Regions from separate parts of the Parendozoicomonas sp. 2304DJ65-17 genome, predicted to be linked through region 1. Evidence: predicted binding sites of a transcription regulator. Region 1 holds the regulator's gene; each other region holds the start of a gene.
What was found. The regulator sigma-54, encoded in region 1, starts transcription at its own class of promoters, with help from an activator protein. The targets are predictions, from matches to a motif close to TGGCACNNNNNTTGCTNT.

Region 1 (4,331 bases):
CGGATTTTATGACCGTTTACTCTGGACAGGATTTCGCAGAGACCGATTTACCTGTTCGCTTAACAAATCCAACCAGTGTCGTTAACGCTGTAGGAATGCGCGCATTTTATAAACGGGACTTTATTCAGCTTAAATCCAGGGTAAGAAGCATACATGAAAGTCGCTAAACTCCCTTTTTATCTGGGTCTGGCTCTGGCTGCGGTGATAACCACCACACCATCCTGGGCTCTTAACAGTGACCGAGATAAGCCAATCCACATTACTTCTGATAATGCGGACATAGACGACGCCAAAGGCATCGCCATCTATCGCGGCGATGTTGTAATGACCCAAGGCTCCACAAAACTGACCGGTGATATCATCACCATCTATTCCCAGAACCGTGAAATTAAACGGGTAGTATCTGAAGGTGATAAAGACCTTGCCTACTACGAAGAAGAGCAGGAAGGCGACAAAGGCTTATTAAAGGCCTGGGGTGTCACTATCGACTACAACATGGGCACCGACAAGATCAAACTGATCGAAAAAGCTCGCCTGATTCAAAAGGGTGATACTTTTACCGGCGACCAGATTGATTACGACCAGCTCAAACAGCTCGTTAACGCTACTGGCGGAACAACCAAGAAATCAGGTGGCCGGGTACAGATGGTTATCCAACCCAATCAGACTCCCGGTTCATCCAAGTAGACGCAGAGAAAGACACAGGCCACATGGCACAACTGCAAGCAAAACACCTGAAGAAAAGTTACAGCGGTCGGCAGGTCGTTCGTGATGTTTCTGTATCTATAGAAAGTGGCCAGATTGTTGGGCTACTTGGCCCCAACGGGGCGGGCAAAACCACATGCTTCTATATGATCGTCGGTCTGGTTCAAGCGGAAGGCGGCCAGATTTCCATTGACGACCAGAACCTGACCGCTTTACCCATGCACGGCCGAGCCCGTGCCGGTATCGGCTACCTGCCTCAGGAAGCATCCATTTTTCGAAAGCTGACTGTGGCCGATAACATCATGGCCATTCTTGAAACCAGAAAAGGTTTAAGCAAAGCTCAGCGTCTGGAAAAAATGGAAGAGCTGCTGAATGAGTTCAATATTCAGCACATCCGTGACAGCCTGGGCATGAGCCTGTCTGGTGGCGAACGACGCCGGGTTGAGATTGCCCGAGCCCTGGCTACAGAACCTTCATTCATACTGCTCGATGAACCCTTTGCCGGTGTTGACCCTATTTCCGTAACGGATATTAAGGAAATCGTCACCCACCTGAAGAACAGAGGTATCGGCGTACTCATTACCGACCACAACGTTCGGGAAACTCTGGATATCTGTGAGCACGCTTACATTGTCAGCGAAGGTCAGATCATCGCGTCAGGCAACAGCGACACCGTTCTGAGCAACCAGAAAGTGCGCGACGTTTACCTCGGAGAGCATTTCCGGATCTAACGCCTGCGGAGCTGCACCGCTACTGGTCGCAGCTCTTCCTGACGACTGTATTTCACAGGCTGAGCTTCACGTTGGAGCATACGGCAGTGTAATATAGTGGTTTATACGGAAGCGTTATCATGTGTTAAGCCAACGGGCAGGGATGTTGAAAATAATTTTGCAGGACAGTGCAGTTAAGGCTGGATAATACGATCCCATGAAGCCATCTCTTGAACTTAAAATTGGCCAGCAGCTGACAATGACACCCCAGCTGCAACAGGCCATTCGCTTGCTGCAGCTTTCTACACTGGATCTCCAGCAGGAGATTCAGCAAGCCTTGGAAAGCAACCCAATGCTGGAGCAAGAGGAGCTCCAACCTGCTGCAGACCCGGAAGTGCAGGACGCCATTTCTGATGCTGGCCTCACTGACCTGAACGCATCCACCAAAACCGAAAAGACCGACGAAACTAAAGAAACTCAGGAAGACTGGAGCGAATCCATTCCTTCTGATCTGCCTGTAGACAGCGGCTGGGATGATGTTTATCAGGCTGCACCGTCAAGCTCTGGCAGTCAATCCGATGGCCCAGTTGATGATTTCACAACTCGTACCAGTTCCAGTGAAACCCTGCAGGACCACTTGGAGTGGCAGCTGAACCTGGCGCCGATGTCCGACACTGATCGTATGATTGCTATGGCGATTATTGAAGGCATCGATGACAACGGCTATCTCACCGTGTCCTTGGAAGATATTCTGGAAAGCCAGGATCCTGAGCGGGAAATTGAAATGGACGAGGTTGAGATGGTTCTCAACCGTATACAACATTTCGAACCGGTTGGTGTTGGCTGTCGGGATTTACGGGAATGCCTGCTGATTCAACTTCGTCAACTTCCTGAAGCAACCGATGATGTTATCAATGCTCACCGCATTGTTGATCGTTACATCGATCTTCTCGGCACCCGTGATTACGCAACATTAATGCGCCGCACCCGGCTGAAAGAACCTCAGATCAAAGACGCGCTGGCCATCATCCAGAGTCTGAACCCTCATCCCGGAGCAGAGCTTCAGGAATCAGAAGCAGAGTATGTTATTCCGGATGTTCTGGTTCGCAAACGCAAAGGGCGCTGGGTTGTTGATCTGAACCCTGACACAGCTCCACGTTTACGCATTAACGATGGCTACGCATCCCTGATTCGACGAGCGGATTCCAGCGATGACAATACTTACCTGAAAAACCACCTTCAGGAAGCACGTTGGTTTATCAAAAGCCTGCAAAGCCGAAACGAAACACTTCTGAAAGTAGCCACCCGCATTGTTGAATACCAACGCGGCTTTCTGGATTACGGTGAAGAGGCTATGAAACCTCTGGTTCTGCACGATATCGCCGAAGCGGTTGATATGCATGAATCAACAATTTCACGGGTGACCACCCAGAAGTTCATGCATACACCCCGCGGAATTTTCGAGCTGAAATACTTTTTCTCTAGCCACGTTAGCACCACATCCGGCGGAGAATGCTCTTCAACAGCTATCCGGGCACTGATCAAAAAACTGATTGCCCAGGAGAATCCGAAAAAGCCTCTCAGTGACAGCAAAATCGCCACCCTTCTGGGAGAGCAGGGAATAAAAGTCGCCAGACGCACCATCGCCAAATACAGGGAAGCTCTGATGATTCCTCCCTCCAATGAGCGAAAACGTCTGGTATAGCTACCAATTTATAGAAAATGCGCTACCACAGCGCCAGATCAGTCTGAAGCATGCCTTGGCTCATGGAAATAGATTCCAGATACGCAAAATCCGAGACGAGGCACGGGACTGGTGGTAGAATCTAAAGTGTCGGCCCGGTATGGAATTGTCGGGGCTGCTCAACCTGACACCAGGAGAGTAACGCATGCAAGTTAAGATCAGTGGTCATCAGTTCGACGTAACAGAAGCTCTGAACGAGTACGTTTCAAAAAAACTTGACAAGCTAGCCAGCCATTACGATGGAATAACAAGTGTTCAGGTTACCCTGAGTATTGAAAAGCAAAGGCAATGTGCCGAAGCGACCCTGCACGTACGTAATGCTGATATCGCTGCATCGGCTGAACATGAAGACATGTATGCTGCTATTGACCTGTTGACGGACAAACTTGATCGTCAGCTTTTGAAGTACAAGGAAAAAAATATTGATCGCCTTCAGGGGGCCTCTCACTGATCCCCGGTCCAAAATCCAATGAGCCTACGGAATATTCTTGCTCCCGGTCACGCCTTATACGGCGTGCAGGGAGCCAGCAAGAAGCGCACTCTGGAATACATCGCCAGCATAATCAGCCAAAGACAGCCCGGTCTTGATACCAAGGAGTTGTTCAACCAGCTTGTGACCCGGGAAAAACTTGGAAGCACAGGTCTTGGTAATGGTTTTGCGCTACCCCATTGCCGGGTAGCAAACTGCGAAGAGCCACAGGCAGTATTTCTTAGGCTCGCTAAACCAATTGACTTCGATGCTATCGACAAAAAACCTGTCGACCTGGTTTTTGCATTGGTTGTTCCAGAACATGAAACTGAGAAGCATCTGGATTTCCTGCGACAGATTGCTGAGCAGTTCAGTGACGATTCACTCTGTGAACAACTGAGGTCAGCAGATAGCAGTGAAACCCTCTATCGTTTGCTTACAGCAAAAGTAAGCGCCTGAATTCCAATTAATTTACCGATAATAGAGCCTGCAACCGCAGGCTCTATTTTTTTTACCCGTTTTTTTTCCTATGCTTGACCAAGGATCCGAACACACAGAGATCCATCGGCGGGGGATACGTTGACATATGCCAAAGACCATCAGACTCGTAATTATCAGCGGGCGATCAGGCTCCGGAAAAAGTTCCGCTCTTGCAGCTCTCGAAGACCAGGGTTTCTACTGCGTAGATAATCTTCCTGCCAGC
Region 2 (4,331 bases), on a different contig from region 1:
TGAGAAATAATATCTCTCACCTGAGCAAGGCTTGGTTTGGGGTTATCAATCATCCACTGAGCCAGGCTCTGGCCTTCAATAAACTCTGTTGCCAAATACAGGTAATGCTTCTTTCTTGGTGCGCTATAAGCTTTTAAAACATGGGGATTATCGATTCGCCGGGCAATCCATTCTTCCAGCAACAAGCTTTCCAGATAGTGCTGATTACCTCTTAACTCTGTACTGGGTATTTTGAGAACGACTTGCTGTTGGTTAGCGCTGTCTTTTGCGAGATAAACATGACTTCGGCTGCTGATATACAGCTCACGCAATAGGGTGTAGCCATCAAACTCCATTCTGGGAGCAAGCTCTGGCGGTAGCGGCAATGAGGTAACCTGTTGCTGAACTTCTTCAATCTTTTGCTCAGGCAGAGCGTCGATTCTTAGAATCTGCAACGTCAGATTATCTGTACTGCCGGACTCTAACGCATGGTTTAACACCGACTGACAGAGTTGATCCAAATCCACGCTACCTTCCAAACACTGAGACAGTATTTGCTTGAGATAACTTTCGCCGCAGCACTCATAGATACCATCTGTCGCCAATAAAAAGACATCCTGCTCCGCTAATGGCAGCGACGAGTAATCCAGCTCAAGTTGCTGATGTATACCCAAAGCCCGGGTGAGATAACTGGCTTCGGAAGAAACCTGTCGTCTGTGATCCTGTGTCAGCTGTTCATAATCATTACCCTGCAAACGATAAATGCGCGAATCGCCACTGTGAAAAATATGTGCAGTATTCGATTTAAAAATCATGCCACTAAACGTGCAGATATAACCCTTATCTTTGTTAAATCTGTGGGGGCTGTTTTGAGACTGAGCGTAAAGCCAGGAGTTGGTAGCCTTTAAAACCTTGTGAGCTGATGTTTTAACGGACCAAGCTTCCGGCGTGCAGTAATAGTCGCTGACAAAACTACTGATCGCGGTTTGGCTGGCAATATGGCTGACATTGCTGGTACTGATGCCATCGGCCACAGCAGCCACAATGCCTTTGGTTGCGCACAGCAAGTTATCAGGGCTCAGAAAACCATGGCAATCCTGATTTGTTTGTTTTCTACCTGCACTCGTACTGGAGCCAGCTGTGATTGTGAGTCTTTTTATCATTATAAAAAGGCCTTCACTCACTTTCTGCAAAAGAGCGAGTGAAGGTCTGTCCCATTGACTCTTAAGTTATGATTACCATGATTTATAAGGGAGGAACTTACCATTCATGGTTAATACAACTCTGTCGCCTTTAGGATCTTCCTGCTTCTCCACATCCATGGAAAAATCGATAGCGCTCATAATTCCGTCACCAAACTTTTCCTGAATCACCTCTTTCAATGTTTCTCCATAAACACCAACAATTTCGTAGAGGCGATAGATCAATGGATCTGTAGGAACTGTTTGATCCCAGACCTTGGTTGGGTATGCCATCAACGCTTCTGCGACATCCTGGTCAAGGGACAGATACTCGGCAATTGCCAGAGCTTTCTCTGTCGTTACGCTGTTCATACCCAAACAGGCTGAAGTTAACCAAACCGGAGAGCAATCAAGGTCTTGCGCCATGGTTTCCCAACTTAGCTTCTTTTCCGATTTCGCCACCAGAATGGCTTCAGTCATTTCAACCTTATTCATTGTCATGCTCTCCCGACCAATTAAGCCAACTTACGCTCTGGGCTGGTTCTCACGTGAGTCAGGTACAGAGGCAGGCCAACCAGCAGGAAGCCACCAACAAGGTTACCCAGTGCCGTTGGAAGTTCGTTCCACAGCAGGTAATCCATAACAGTGAACTCACCGCCCATGATCATGGAGAATGGGAACAGGAACATGTTTACGATGGAGTGCTCAAAGCCCATGAAGAAGAACAGCATGATTGGCATCCACATGGCCATCATCTTGCTACCAGCAGAGGTAGAAATCATCGCGCCAACAACACCCATAGACACCATCCAGTTGCACAGCATTCCGCGAATGAAGATTGTGAGCCAACCAGATACACCATGCTCCTGATAGCCTAAGGTTCGAGATTCACCAATCGCGGAAACTTTTGCTGCAATCGCGCCGCCATCAATGCTGTAACCGTAAGTCAAAATAAACGACATAAAGAAGGCAGTGGTTAATGCTCCGGCAAAGTTTCCAAGGAATACCCACCACCAGTTACGCAGAATTTGAGAAACAGTAATACCAGGTCTTTTATCCAGCCAGGCCAGCGGCACAAGAGTAAATACACCGGTTAACAAATCAAACTTCATCAAATAAAGCATGATGAATCCAACCGGGAACAAAATAGCTCCCAACACTGGCAACCCTGTTTTAATAGCAACGGTAATTGCAAAGATGGCTGCCAAACCAAGAATAGCGCCAGCCATAAAGGCACGAATAAACGTGTCTCTGGTTGACATATGGCATTTGGATTCCCCGGCATCCACCATCTTGGTAACAAATTCGCTAGGTTCTATATAGGCCATTCTGCACTCTCCCCATGTGTGATCTATCGTCAGGGATTTAGCAAGGAGGGTGCCAAACTCATAAACAATTAACTAAGTGATTGATTTATGGGATTTTTAACAATTAAAAAACACGATTATTTATTAACTAAAAACAGAAACAGTGCACGACACTTTATTTATAACGCACTACTACCCAGCAGAGTTTAGAAATTATTTTTGTAGGAAAATCCATAATGGTGCGAATAAAAACTAAAGAGCAATTTCGTTCAATACCAACCAAACGACCTCATTTATATTCAATATTCTGCAAACTCGAATACCTGATAAAACAATGATTCCAATTCTTATTTCTATGCTTCTTTTTGCATTTATTGGTGCCGTTTCTCCAGGCCCGGTTAACGTTATTGCTACAGGCGCAGGGGCTAACTTTGGCTTTGTTCGCGCTCTTCCCCATGTATTCGGGGCAACCGTTGCTTATACTGTTATCGTTTTTCTTGTAGGGATTGGCTTAAATCAGGTACTGCAAACTTACCCTCAAATCACCAGCAGCCTTCGCTATTTTGGCGGAGCATTTCTTCTCTATATGTCTTACAAACTGGCTACATCTGGAGCAATATCAGAAAAAGAACAGGCAAACAAACAACCACCCACCTTAACCGAAGGTGCTTTGTCTCAGTGGTTAAACCCTAAAGCCTGGCTGGTATCTATGTCTGGTGTGAGCCTGTTCGTAGCGGCTAATAGTCCTACGTCTTTATATCTTGCAGCATTCTGTCTGATCTCATTTATTGCTTGCTTTACTGGCGTTGGCACATGGGCTGTTGCCGGGCATTTGATTCGAAAGCTTCTCTCCCAGCGAAAACATCAAATAGCATTCAATATAACGATGGGCTTGCTACTTGCTGGCAGTGTCATCAGTATGTTCTTTATTCAGTAGCCTGCTATTCAAATAACAAATATGGCGATCATTGATAAAAATGTTTTCTTCAAGCACAGCGAAACCCTGCCGTGGGTAGAGATGCGTTGCGCCAACCAATCAGCAGCCTGCTACCACACCCACTCACATGATGAGTTCTCTTTCGGGGTTATTGATGCGGGTCGGGCAGAATACCGAAATATGAAGCAACGTAACCAAATTAGTTATGGCTCTACGGTGACAATAAATCCTGGAGATGCCCACTCCTGCAATCCCAGCGCTGGTGAATGGTCTTACCGGATGCTGTTCGTTGATACCCACTGGATTGGCCAGCTACAGCAGGAGATATTGAAGTCCAGCGCTCAGGATTACCACCCTTTTGAAACCCAGTACCTCAACGACAGTCACAGTTACCAGCACTTTCATCAGCTGTTCGAAGGGTTATTGAACGAACCGAATCCGCTGGTAGCAGAAAGCCTTCTGGTAACTTATTTAGAAAACCTGTTTGTTGACCATAACAGGAATGCTCCTAACTCTGATAAGCCGGACACTCATCGAGTAATACGAGCGAAAGAAGCCATTATGGATCAGCTGGAAAGCAATGTTTCCCTGGAGCATCTTGCGGAGCAAGCTGGGTTAAGTCGTTACCATTTAATTCGAAGTTTTAAGGCTAGATACGGGCAATCTCCCCATGCTTTCCAGCTGGATAACCGTATCAAAAAGGCTAAGGTGCTTTTGCAGAAAGGTAGTAATTTATCAGATGTTGCCAGCAACCTTGGATTTGCCGATCAAAGTCACTTCCAGCGTAACTTTAAAAAACGGCTGGCTATTACTCCAAAGCAATACCAGGACTTTTTTATTTAAATTAAAGAAACCGAGACAAAATCGTACAAAAAACCTGTTGGCGAAGTCTGGGGAGAGGAATAGGCTTTAACAATTTGCCAGGTT
Region 3 (4,331 bases), 550 kb from region 1:
TCTGACGCACATAGAGCTGAGGAAATCATGCGGGTCGTTAGAGACAGGTTGTATGCTTATAGATCAGGGTTGCCTGAGGAAGGAAACGCTCTTCCCGGAATCTATCTGGTGCCTGATATTCAAGTTATGGGAGATATGATGGCAGATAGTGTTGGTGCTCTTAGCGGGGGTGGACCTGCTGATCAATTAAGCCGTTGGGCAGCGAGTGGTGCTAAGCCTCCTCGTTTGAAGGTAAAGACTACGGCTGCAGAGGCTGCAGGATTGAATGAAGTCCCACCCTTTCGGTTAATAGAAGTTACCGAGACTGGAGAGATCTATCTGATTGACAGTGATGGTGGCAGTCCTACAAGGCTCGTGCATGCCGCGACCAAGAAAAATTCGAATGTTATTCTTTTGGAAAATGAAGGTGAAGTGGAAGACGAACAAAGGCATATACCCGTCTTCCCTGATCCATAGATATTATTAATGCGGGCAAGTCGCATAGTACTGCTTGCCGCGATAAGGACGGCGGTACTCTTCGGCGTAGTCGAAGGGGCCGCACTTTCCGCAGCGCAGTTTGCCATTGCAGTTATTAATGTTCTGCTGACAATAACGGGCAGCTTTCAGAGTTGTTTTTCTGTCTCGCCGACCATCGGCAATATCTTCTTTACTCCACTGACATGGTGTTCTTGGGCAGATACAGTTCAGAGTATTCCCGACAATCTGGCACTCTTTGCATTGTCCATGTCTCAAAACCTTAGGTAATACAGACTCACAAATCAGCGAGCCCTTGGCGTAGGTCACTGTTTCCCCTTTGCACTGATCAAGAGCGATAGACGTTTTCACTTCACCGCTCTTTACCCGGCAGTTGCAGTTCATGCGACCTGCTTCCAGCCAGCAGGAAGAGCAATACTTCTTATAGTCCCCAATAGGCATGCCATTAACATCCAGCATGGGTTTAGGCTCTTCAGGTTCTGGTTTTAATAAATCGTCACCCGAACCTGAACCGTCTGCGGATCCAGAGCCGTCAGCAGAGCCAGAGCCCTCTGTAGATTCTGAATCATTAGTCGAACCCGATCCGGAGTTTTCCTTTTCCTCAGGCTTTGGTTCATCAGGTTCAGGGAGAGGTAGTAGAGGTTCTTCCTGATCAGGCTTTACTGGTGCAGTTGGCTTGGGTTTTGGCTTAGGCGTTGGAACTGGTTTCTGGCTGCCAGATGGCGCTTCACCGGGAACACTGTTATTACAGAATAAAAATCCGCTCTTAAATTGAACCCTACCATCTTCACAGACAGTTAAGTCCACAGTCTGTTCAAACACCTGCCCGGAATCATCCTTACAGTTACAGGTCATTTCCTGAGTGTTTGAGTCGATAGAGCAGTCGCTGCAGTATTTCAGATAATCCCCTTTAGGAAGAGGGGCAGCTGAGATGCTTGTGGAAAGTAATAATGGGGCAAGGCAAATAGCCAGAAGAGTGGCGATCGTCCTGATCATAATATATTCCTGCAACTTTTCATCTTGTCAGCATAGCCACACTATTCCGTTGTAGAAAATTCCCATTCTGATTTTCTCTCGCAGCTGGTCATATCATTCTGATAGATGAAGTGAGAGGCACGTATTCAACTCTTTGACTGAGATCATATTTCCTCAAGGCTCCCCTTTATGCTTGATTGGTTGTAACTGCATGAAAAATAAGGATTTATAAAATTAATTTGGTGTATGGGAATCTCTGGCACGCTATTTGTTATGTATAGGTCAGAAGGCGGTTCCCGGTTGCTGTTCTCTTTTCCCGGGTGCCACGCCCACTCCTCACTCTTTCCGCTGATGCGCTTTGGGTTCAGCAGGCAAAGAGTTAAACCAGAAGAATTGGAAAAGAAGTAATGAGCAATCTGAACAACCTGCTGGCCGAAATTCGCGATCTGGAATCCAAGCTTGACGAAAAAGATTTTCTGCTGACCTGGGAACAAACTCCTGAAGAACTTGAGCGCGTACTGCTGGTGGCCGAAGCTCTGAAGAACCTGCGTGACAACAACGTTTCCACCAAGGTTTTTGACAGCGGTCTGGGCGTATCACTGTTCCGTGATAACTCCACCCGTACCCGTTTCTCTTACGCTTCTGCCTGTAACATGCTGGGTCTGGCTGTTCAGGATCTGGATGAAGGCAAGTCTCAGATTGCTCACGGTGAAACTACCCGTGAAACTGCCAACATGATCTCCTTCTGCGCAGACGTTGTTGGTATCCGTGATGACATGTACCTGGGCCACGGCAACAAGTACATGCGTGAAGTGGCTGACTCCCTGGACTTCGGTAAGGAAAACGAAGTACTGCCTTCCCGTCCTGCCATGGTTAACCTGCAGTGCGATATCGACCACCCAACTCAGTCTATGGCTGACCTGGCATGGCTCAAAGAGAAGTTCGGTTCTCTGGAAAACCTGAAGGGCAAGAAGATCGCTATGACCTGGGCTTACTCTCCAAGCTACGGCAAGCCTCTGTCTGTACCTCAGGGCATCATCGGCCTGATGACCCGTTTCGGCATGGATGTAACTCTGGCTCATCCAGAAGGTTACGACCTGATTCCTGAAGTTGTTGAAACTGCCAAGAAAAATGCTGAAGCCAGCGGTGGTTCCTTCACTCAGGTTGCGACTATGGAAGAAGCTTTCGAAGGCGCTGACATTGTATATCCAAAGTCCTGGGCTCCTTATCAGGTAATGGGCGAGCGTACTGAACTGCTGTACGCCAACGATCAGGAAGGCCTGAAGGCTCTGGAGAAGAAGTGCCTGGAGCAGAACGCTCAGCACAAAGACTGGCACTGCACCGAAGACATGATGAGCAAGACCAAAGATGGCGAAGCTCTGTACATGCACTGCCTGCCTGCGGACATCACCGGCGTTTCCTGTGAAGAAGGCGAAGTGACCGAAGGCGTATTCAATAAGTACCTGGTAGACACCTACAAGGAAGCTGGCTGGAAGCCATTCATCATCGCTTCCATGATCTTCAACCGTAAGTTCAAAGACCCAGCCGCTGCTTTGGAAGCTCTGCAGAAGAAGCATCAGGATCGCAAGCTGGACGCTTAATCCTCCAGACCCTCACAAAAAGGCTTCGGGTGTATGCCCGAAGCCAATTCAAAAAGAATGACGGAATAAAGACAATGACCAAACTGGCAAATGTTTCCAAAGATTTTATGGAGAAGGTTCCTTTCTCTGAGGTAATGAAAAAAGCAGAAGGCTACAAAGCCGATATGACCAAATTCCTGCGGGACATGATCGCTATCCCAAGCGAATCCTGCGATGAGGAAAAGGTTGTTCTGCGCATCAAGGAAGAGATGGAAAAGGTTGGTTTCGACAAGGTTGAAATCGATCCTCAGGGTAACATCCTCGGCTACATCGGCCACGGTAAGCGCGTTATTGCTATGGACGCACACATCGACACCGTTGGTGTGGGCAACATGGACAACTGGACCTTCGATCCATACGAAGGCATGGAAGATGATGAAGTGATCGGTGGTCGTGGTGCTTCCGACCAGGAAGGCGGTATGGCTTCCATGGTTTACGCTGGCAAGATTATCAAAGATCTGGGTCTGGAAGACGACTACACCCTGGTTGTAACCGGTACCGTTCAGGAAGAAGATTGCGATGGCCTGTGCTGGCAGTACATCATTGAAGAAGATGGCCTGAAGCCTGAGTTTGTTGTTTCCACCGAACCTACCGATGGCGGCATCTACCGTGGTCAGCGTGGCCGTATGGAAATCCGCATCGATGTAGCTGGTGTTTCCTGCCACGGTTCTGCTCCAGAGCGTGGTGACAACGCTATTTTCAAGATGGGCCCAATCCTGAATGACCTGCAGGTTCTGCACGAATGCCTGCACGTTGATGAGTTCCTGGGCAAGGGTACCCTGACTGTATCCGAAGTATTCTTCACTTCCCCAAGCCGTTGTGCAGTTGCTGACAGCTGCGCAGTATCCATCGACCGTCGTCTGACTTGGGGTGAAACCTGGGAAGGTGCTCTGGAAGAAATCCGTCGTCTGCCTTCTGTTAAGGCTGCCGGTGCAGAAGTTTCCATGTATAACTACGATCGTCCTGCCTACACCGGTCTGGTTTACCCAACTGAGTGCTACTTCCCAGCATGGAAGATCGATTCCGAGCACGTTGTGACTGAATCCCTGGAAGACAGCTATCGTCTGCTGTTCGACAAGGAGCCACGTACCGACAAGTGGACCTTCTCTACTAACGGCGTATCCATCATGGGTCGTTACGGTATTCCTTGCATCGGTTTTGGCCCAGGTAAAGAAGCAGAAGCTCACTTCCCGAATGAGAAGACCTGGAAGCAGGATCTGGTTGATTGTGCCGCTATGTACG
Region 4 (4,331 bases), on a different contig from region 1:
TTTTCCAGCCATGCTGATATCAACAATATCTGCGGTTGATAGAGTTTCCGCAAATACAGAAGTCACCAGTTCAGGTTTTGAGCTTTGGGGGTTATATGGCTTTACGCTTCGCTGCTTTATTACCAGAACCAGCTTCACGGGCTTTCCACCCATTCCTCTGCCGGCATTATCGGCAAGCCACATTAGTGGATAACTCTTGTAGCTCTCTGCAGGGAAAATAGAGTCGCCACCTGTAGCAGTAGTTATTAAGGTAAATGCAGTGATGTATGTACTGCCGCTGTCTGATGCAGAAGACTCTCTATCCACCTCCAAATGAACATTGTCTATCTGCTGCTCTCCAACGATTATCTGACCAGTATACGAAAGAATGGCCAAGGCCAGCCTGGGAAGAAGAAACAACATAAGTGTCGTATATAACCACACTCTTAACTTTTTCTTTTGCTCCCTTTCTTTCACTTATTATGCCCATTACTTCTATGGTGGTTAGAAAAGTAGTCGTGAAAAAAAGAGCTGTGAAGCACGACAAGAAATAGTTAGTATCCGCACACTCCTATAATAAAAGTTGTAGTAAAAATTATGGATGTTCAGGTAGTTGACTACTTCGCCAGCGATGCCCACGAAAGATTTGTAGAATCCTTACACCACACTGGCTTTGCCGTTCTAACCAACCATCCCATACAGCAAAAGCTGGTTGAGTCTATCTACTCAAACTGGCTCAAGTTCTTTAACTCTTCTCACAAGAATGACTTTTTATTCGACCCGGAAAAGCAGGATGGTTTCTTTCCATCAGAAGTTTCTGAAACCGCTAAAGGACACACCAAGAAGGATATCAAAGAGTATTACCACATCTATCCTTGGGGACGAGTACCCGATGAACTGGATACTGAGATACGAAGTTACTATCAACAGGCTTCGGCATTGGCAGGGGAACTGTTGAGATGGGTGGAAAATAACTCTCCCGAAGAAGTTGTCAGTAGATTCTCAGAACCTCTGCCCAATATGATTGTGGATACTCCCAACACCCTTCTTCGGGTACTGCATTACCCACCATTTACCGGAGAAGAAGAGCCTGGCGCTATTCGCGCTGCAGCCCATGAAGATATCAACCTGTTAACCATTCTCCCGGCTGCCAACGAGCCTGGTCTACAGGTGAAAATGAAAGATGGAAACTGGGCGGATGTGCCATCAGATTTCGGCAATTTGATTATTAATACCGGCGATATGCTGCAGGAAGCTTCTGGTGGGTATTTTCCTTCTACCAGCCATCGGGTGATTAACCCTGTTGGTGGGAGTCAAGAGAACTCACGGATGTCTTTGCCTTTGTTTTTGCACCCTCGGAGTGAGGTAGTGCTTTCGGAGCGGCATACACAGCGGAGTTATTTGTTGGAGCGATTGAAGGAGTTGGGGGTTATTTAACTACTCCACTTTTTACAGCACTCGAAACTCAAAAATCGGGTGCTCACTATTCTTCCTGAACGGGTAACAAAAAACATTCATGAACAAGATGAATTAATTATCACCCAACTGGAACTGCAACAGGGTTTCTGCACTCTACTGGCAGTAGGTCATAACCATTTATAGGAGCGTTTGTCTGGCACTGCCAAACAACCATGGTACCTATACGATTTGGCACCCATCGAATAAATGTGCGTTTTAAATCGCCCATTGTATTGAGATCGTTAATCGTGATGGTAATAACACCCGTTGCGTTATCAAGGGCAATATTATTAATCCATCGACTTATATTTGCGATATCGTTCAATTCCGCTAAATAGCTTTGCTGATATGTACTCGCATTTAAGGTGCTATCTCGGTTTCCTGTAGAAACCATATCAACCTGAATTCCTACTTTCGCCGCAGATGCAGAAATAACGACTTCAGCCATTCGAGATCTAACCAAATAATCTTGATATGCCGGTAAAGCCATCGATGACAAAATAGCAATAATAATTACTACAATCATCATCTCTATCAGTGTGAACCCTTTATCTCTCACCATCACTTTTCCATTGCTGCTCAGCCAGATTCTTAATCTAATTTATACAAAAAGGCTAGGTAAGAAAAATCATACCTAGCCCTTAAAGTTATCAACTAACTATAAGTTGATTAACGATCTGCAAGTGCAGCAACTTGTGCAGCAAGCTGTGTAGCTACATCAAAACGACATTCTGCAGGGATGTACTCAAAAATGTCTGGGTTAACACCGTCAGGAGTTGCACACAACCACTCTACCTGACCAGTACGTGGAGTGTAAGCTGGGAAATAGGAGATTAACAAACCACTCAAACCACCATTCGCAACAAGGCCGCCCAGCTGGTTACCAACACCTTGGTTGGTAACTTCAAACTGAACATCTACACGGCCGTTTGTGTTGTCGACAACAAATGAAGCATCTTCAATAAACTGACTATCAAGTGCAGCTGCGGTCAGGTTGTTTTGAAACAATGCCTGAAACGTAACGGCATTTGGGAATGGCGCCACGGTGGAGTCAATGCTTCCGTAATTCAGAATTTCAGCCTTGATACTATCTTGAACGGTGCCAGCAGCAGAAAATACTTCAGTTGCACGGCTCTTAACCATGTAAGTCTGGTACTGAGGCAGAGCTACTGCAGCCAGAATACCAATGATCGCAACAACGATCATCAATTCAATAAGAGTAAAACCACTCTGTTGTTTTTTCATTTTTACATCCCCACTTTGTTGTTATATCCAGCCCAACCGGGCTATCTCCAGAGAGACAGTCCCCGGTCAATCCAGGAAACCTTTCGCAACCCATGCTGCGGCCTCACTTGCCATATACATATCAACCATCGTGCCAACTTTGTATAGAAAGGCCATGAAAGGCTCTAGCTGGGCATTTCGGTCAATTAGCTATTTAGCCAAGAAATGAAAAGTGTTTCGTTTGGTAACACATGTGCCGTTTTGCGGCACATAGAGTGGTGTCGTCGTGTGTCAGACGTTGTTCATAAAGCCCTGCTGTTCCAGCAGAGAGAGGATATTCTGGGAAAATTCCTTGTGAGATTCTTGCGTGTATTTCACGGCTGAATAAACCTGGGCAAGATTTTTTGCGCCGGATTTTTCAATCATCTTTTTCAGTTCAGGGAAGGTCATATAACGTTCCCAACCCTTAGTTTCCCGTTCGCTATAAATCTCAGTGATAGTTTCAGCAGAGTAATCTTTGTAGCTTTCACGATGAACCAAACCATCCAGTGGCAGGCGATCTCTTGGTTCAGGGGCTTCAGCCGGGTAACCCAGTGAATAACCAACAACAGGTACAACATGTTTTGGCAGTTCTAACACTTCAGCAATCTCGCCACAATTCGCAAGAGTGGAACCCATATAACAAATACCCAGCCCACGTGCTTCTGCAGCCAAAGCGACATTTTGGGAAACCAGTGTTGCGTCTATTGCGCCAATCATAAAACTCATCAGATTATCGAAATTTTCAGGCGCTTTATTCTGTTCCAGCCACATTCTCATTCGATGAAAGTCAGCACAAAAAGTCAGAAGCACAGGTGCATCTAGTACCATGCTCTGCTCCATGTGAGGCTTGAAGAGTTTTTCCCGCAGCGCTTTATCCTGAGTCACAACAATAGAGTAAGCCTGCATATTGCCTGAAGAAGAGGCACGAATTCCGGCTTCCAGTATTTCGTTTAATAATTCTTCAGGGATAGGGTCAGAGTGATATTTGCGAATAGGTGCGTGCTTTTTAATTGCTTCAATAACAGCCATTAAATTACCTGCGTTGTACTTCGATAGTTACATTGTGTTGGAGCAGGTTAGTCAGGCACACATTCTACCGGAAGGGCACAAACCTCTTAATTAGTAGTACGTGATGAGGGAGAACCTATTAGATTCTCCCTAGCTATTGAAGCCCTGTGTAAAAGCTAGATTACTTAACTTCTACCTCAGGATTTTCCCCAATTTCCCGGCCACAACGATGACCATTTCCACCCGGATTGATTAGATTGACTGGCAACTGATGGTTTTCTTGCTGAAGAAGTTGTTGGTGGCATTTTCGGTGGTGGGTTATGAGCCACTCTTTCAGTGGCAGGCGCCTGCCTTCTATCAACAGATTTAGTAGATGCTGTATGACTTACCTCTTGATGATCTGGGGCATACTGCCTTCCACTATCTTTATGAACAGGCTCTTGATAGTGGTGAACTTCTTCGTGCCGACGTTCAGCAGAAGGGCGCTCTTCTTGCGGAATTGCTTCCGCCTGTATCCAAACACCATGATCAAGTATGTAGAGAGAACCATCCTCTCCTCGACTTACCATGCGAATGACCGGTTCTAAATCGCCCTCTTCAGCCTCTCCGGCAATTCCCAA

Region 2: ACY2RR_RS17045 (formate/nitrite transporter family protein) is a predicted target of sigma-54. The motif match lies at 2,526-2,543, and genes of this name have one in related genera.
Region 3: ygeW (knotted carbamoyltransferase YgeW) is a predicted target of sigma-54. The motif match lies at 1,707-1,724, and genes of this name have one in related genera.
Region 4: ACY2RR_RS23890 (pilin) is a predicted target of sigma-54. The motif match lies at 2,801-2,818, and genes of this name have one in related genera.

What each region holds. Positions count from the first base shown of each region.
Region 1 covers NZ_JBYVJV010000002.1:891,107-895,437, reverse strand. The annotation lists gene lptC (LPS export ABC transporter periplasmic protein LptC) at 1-167, shown strand, start outside; gene lptA (lipopolysaccharide transport periplasmic protein LptA) at 154-687, shown strand; gene lptB (LPS export ABC transporter ATP-binding protein) at 711-1,436, shown strand; gene ACY2RR_RS09020 (RNA polymerase factor sigma-54) at 1,633-3,120, shown strand; gene hpf (ribosome hibernation-promoting factor, HPF/YfiA family) at 3,305-3,610, shown strand; gene ptsN (PTS IIA-like nitrogen regulatory protein PtsN) at 3,629-4,087, shown strand; gene rapZ (RNase adapter RapZ) at 4,215-4,331, shown strand, end outside.
Region 2 covers NZ_JBYVJV010000007.1:48,912-53,242, forward strand. The annotation lists gene ACY2RR_RS17035 (bifunctional protein-serine/threonine kinase/phosphatase) at 1-1,142, opposite strand, end outside; gene cynS (cyanase) at 1,215-1,655, opposite strand; gene ACY2RR_RS17045 (formate/nitrite transporter family protein) at 1,676-2,488, opposite strand; gene ACY2RR_RS17050 (LysE family translocator) at 2,802-3,404, shown strand; gene ACY2RR_RS17055 (AraC family transcriptional regulator) at 3,426-4,247, shown strand.
Region 3 covers NZ_JBYVJV010000002.1:343,547-347,877, forward strand. The annotation lists gene ACY2RR_RS06525 (hypothetical protein) at 1-456, shown strand, start outside; gene ACY2RR_RS06530 (hypothetical protein) at 463-1,470, opposite strand; gene ygeW (knotted carbamoyltransferase YgeW) at 1,857-3,050, shown strand; gene ACY2RR_RS06540 (YgeY family selenium metabolism-linked hydrolase) at 3,125-4,331, shown strand, end outside.
Region 4 covers NZ_JBYVJV010000017.1:7,509-11,839, forward strand. The annotation lists gene ACY2RR_RS23875 (hypothetical protein) at 1-138, opposite strand, end outside; gene ACY2RR_RS23880 (2OG-Fe(II) oxygenase family protein) at 577-1,416, shown strand; gene ACY2RR_RS23885 (pilin) at 1,517-1,999, opposite strand; gene ACY2RR_RS23890 (pilin) at 2,107-2,682, opposite strand; gene ACY2RR_RS23895 (nitroreductase family protein) at 2,953-3,732, opposite strand; gene ACY2RR_RS23900 (hypothetical protein) at 3,909-4,331, opposite strand, start outside.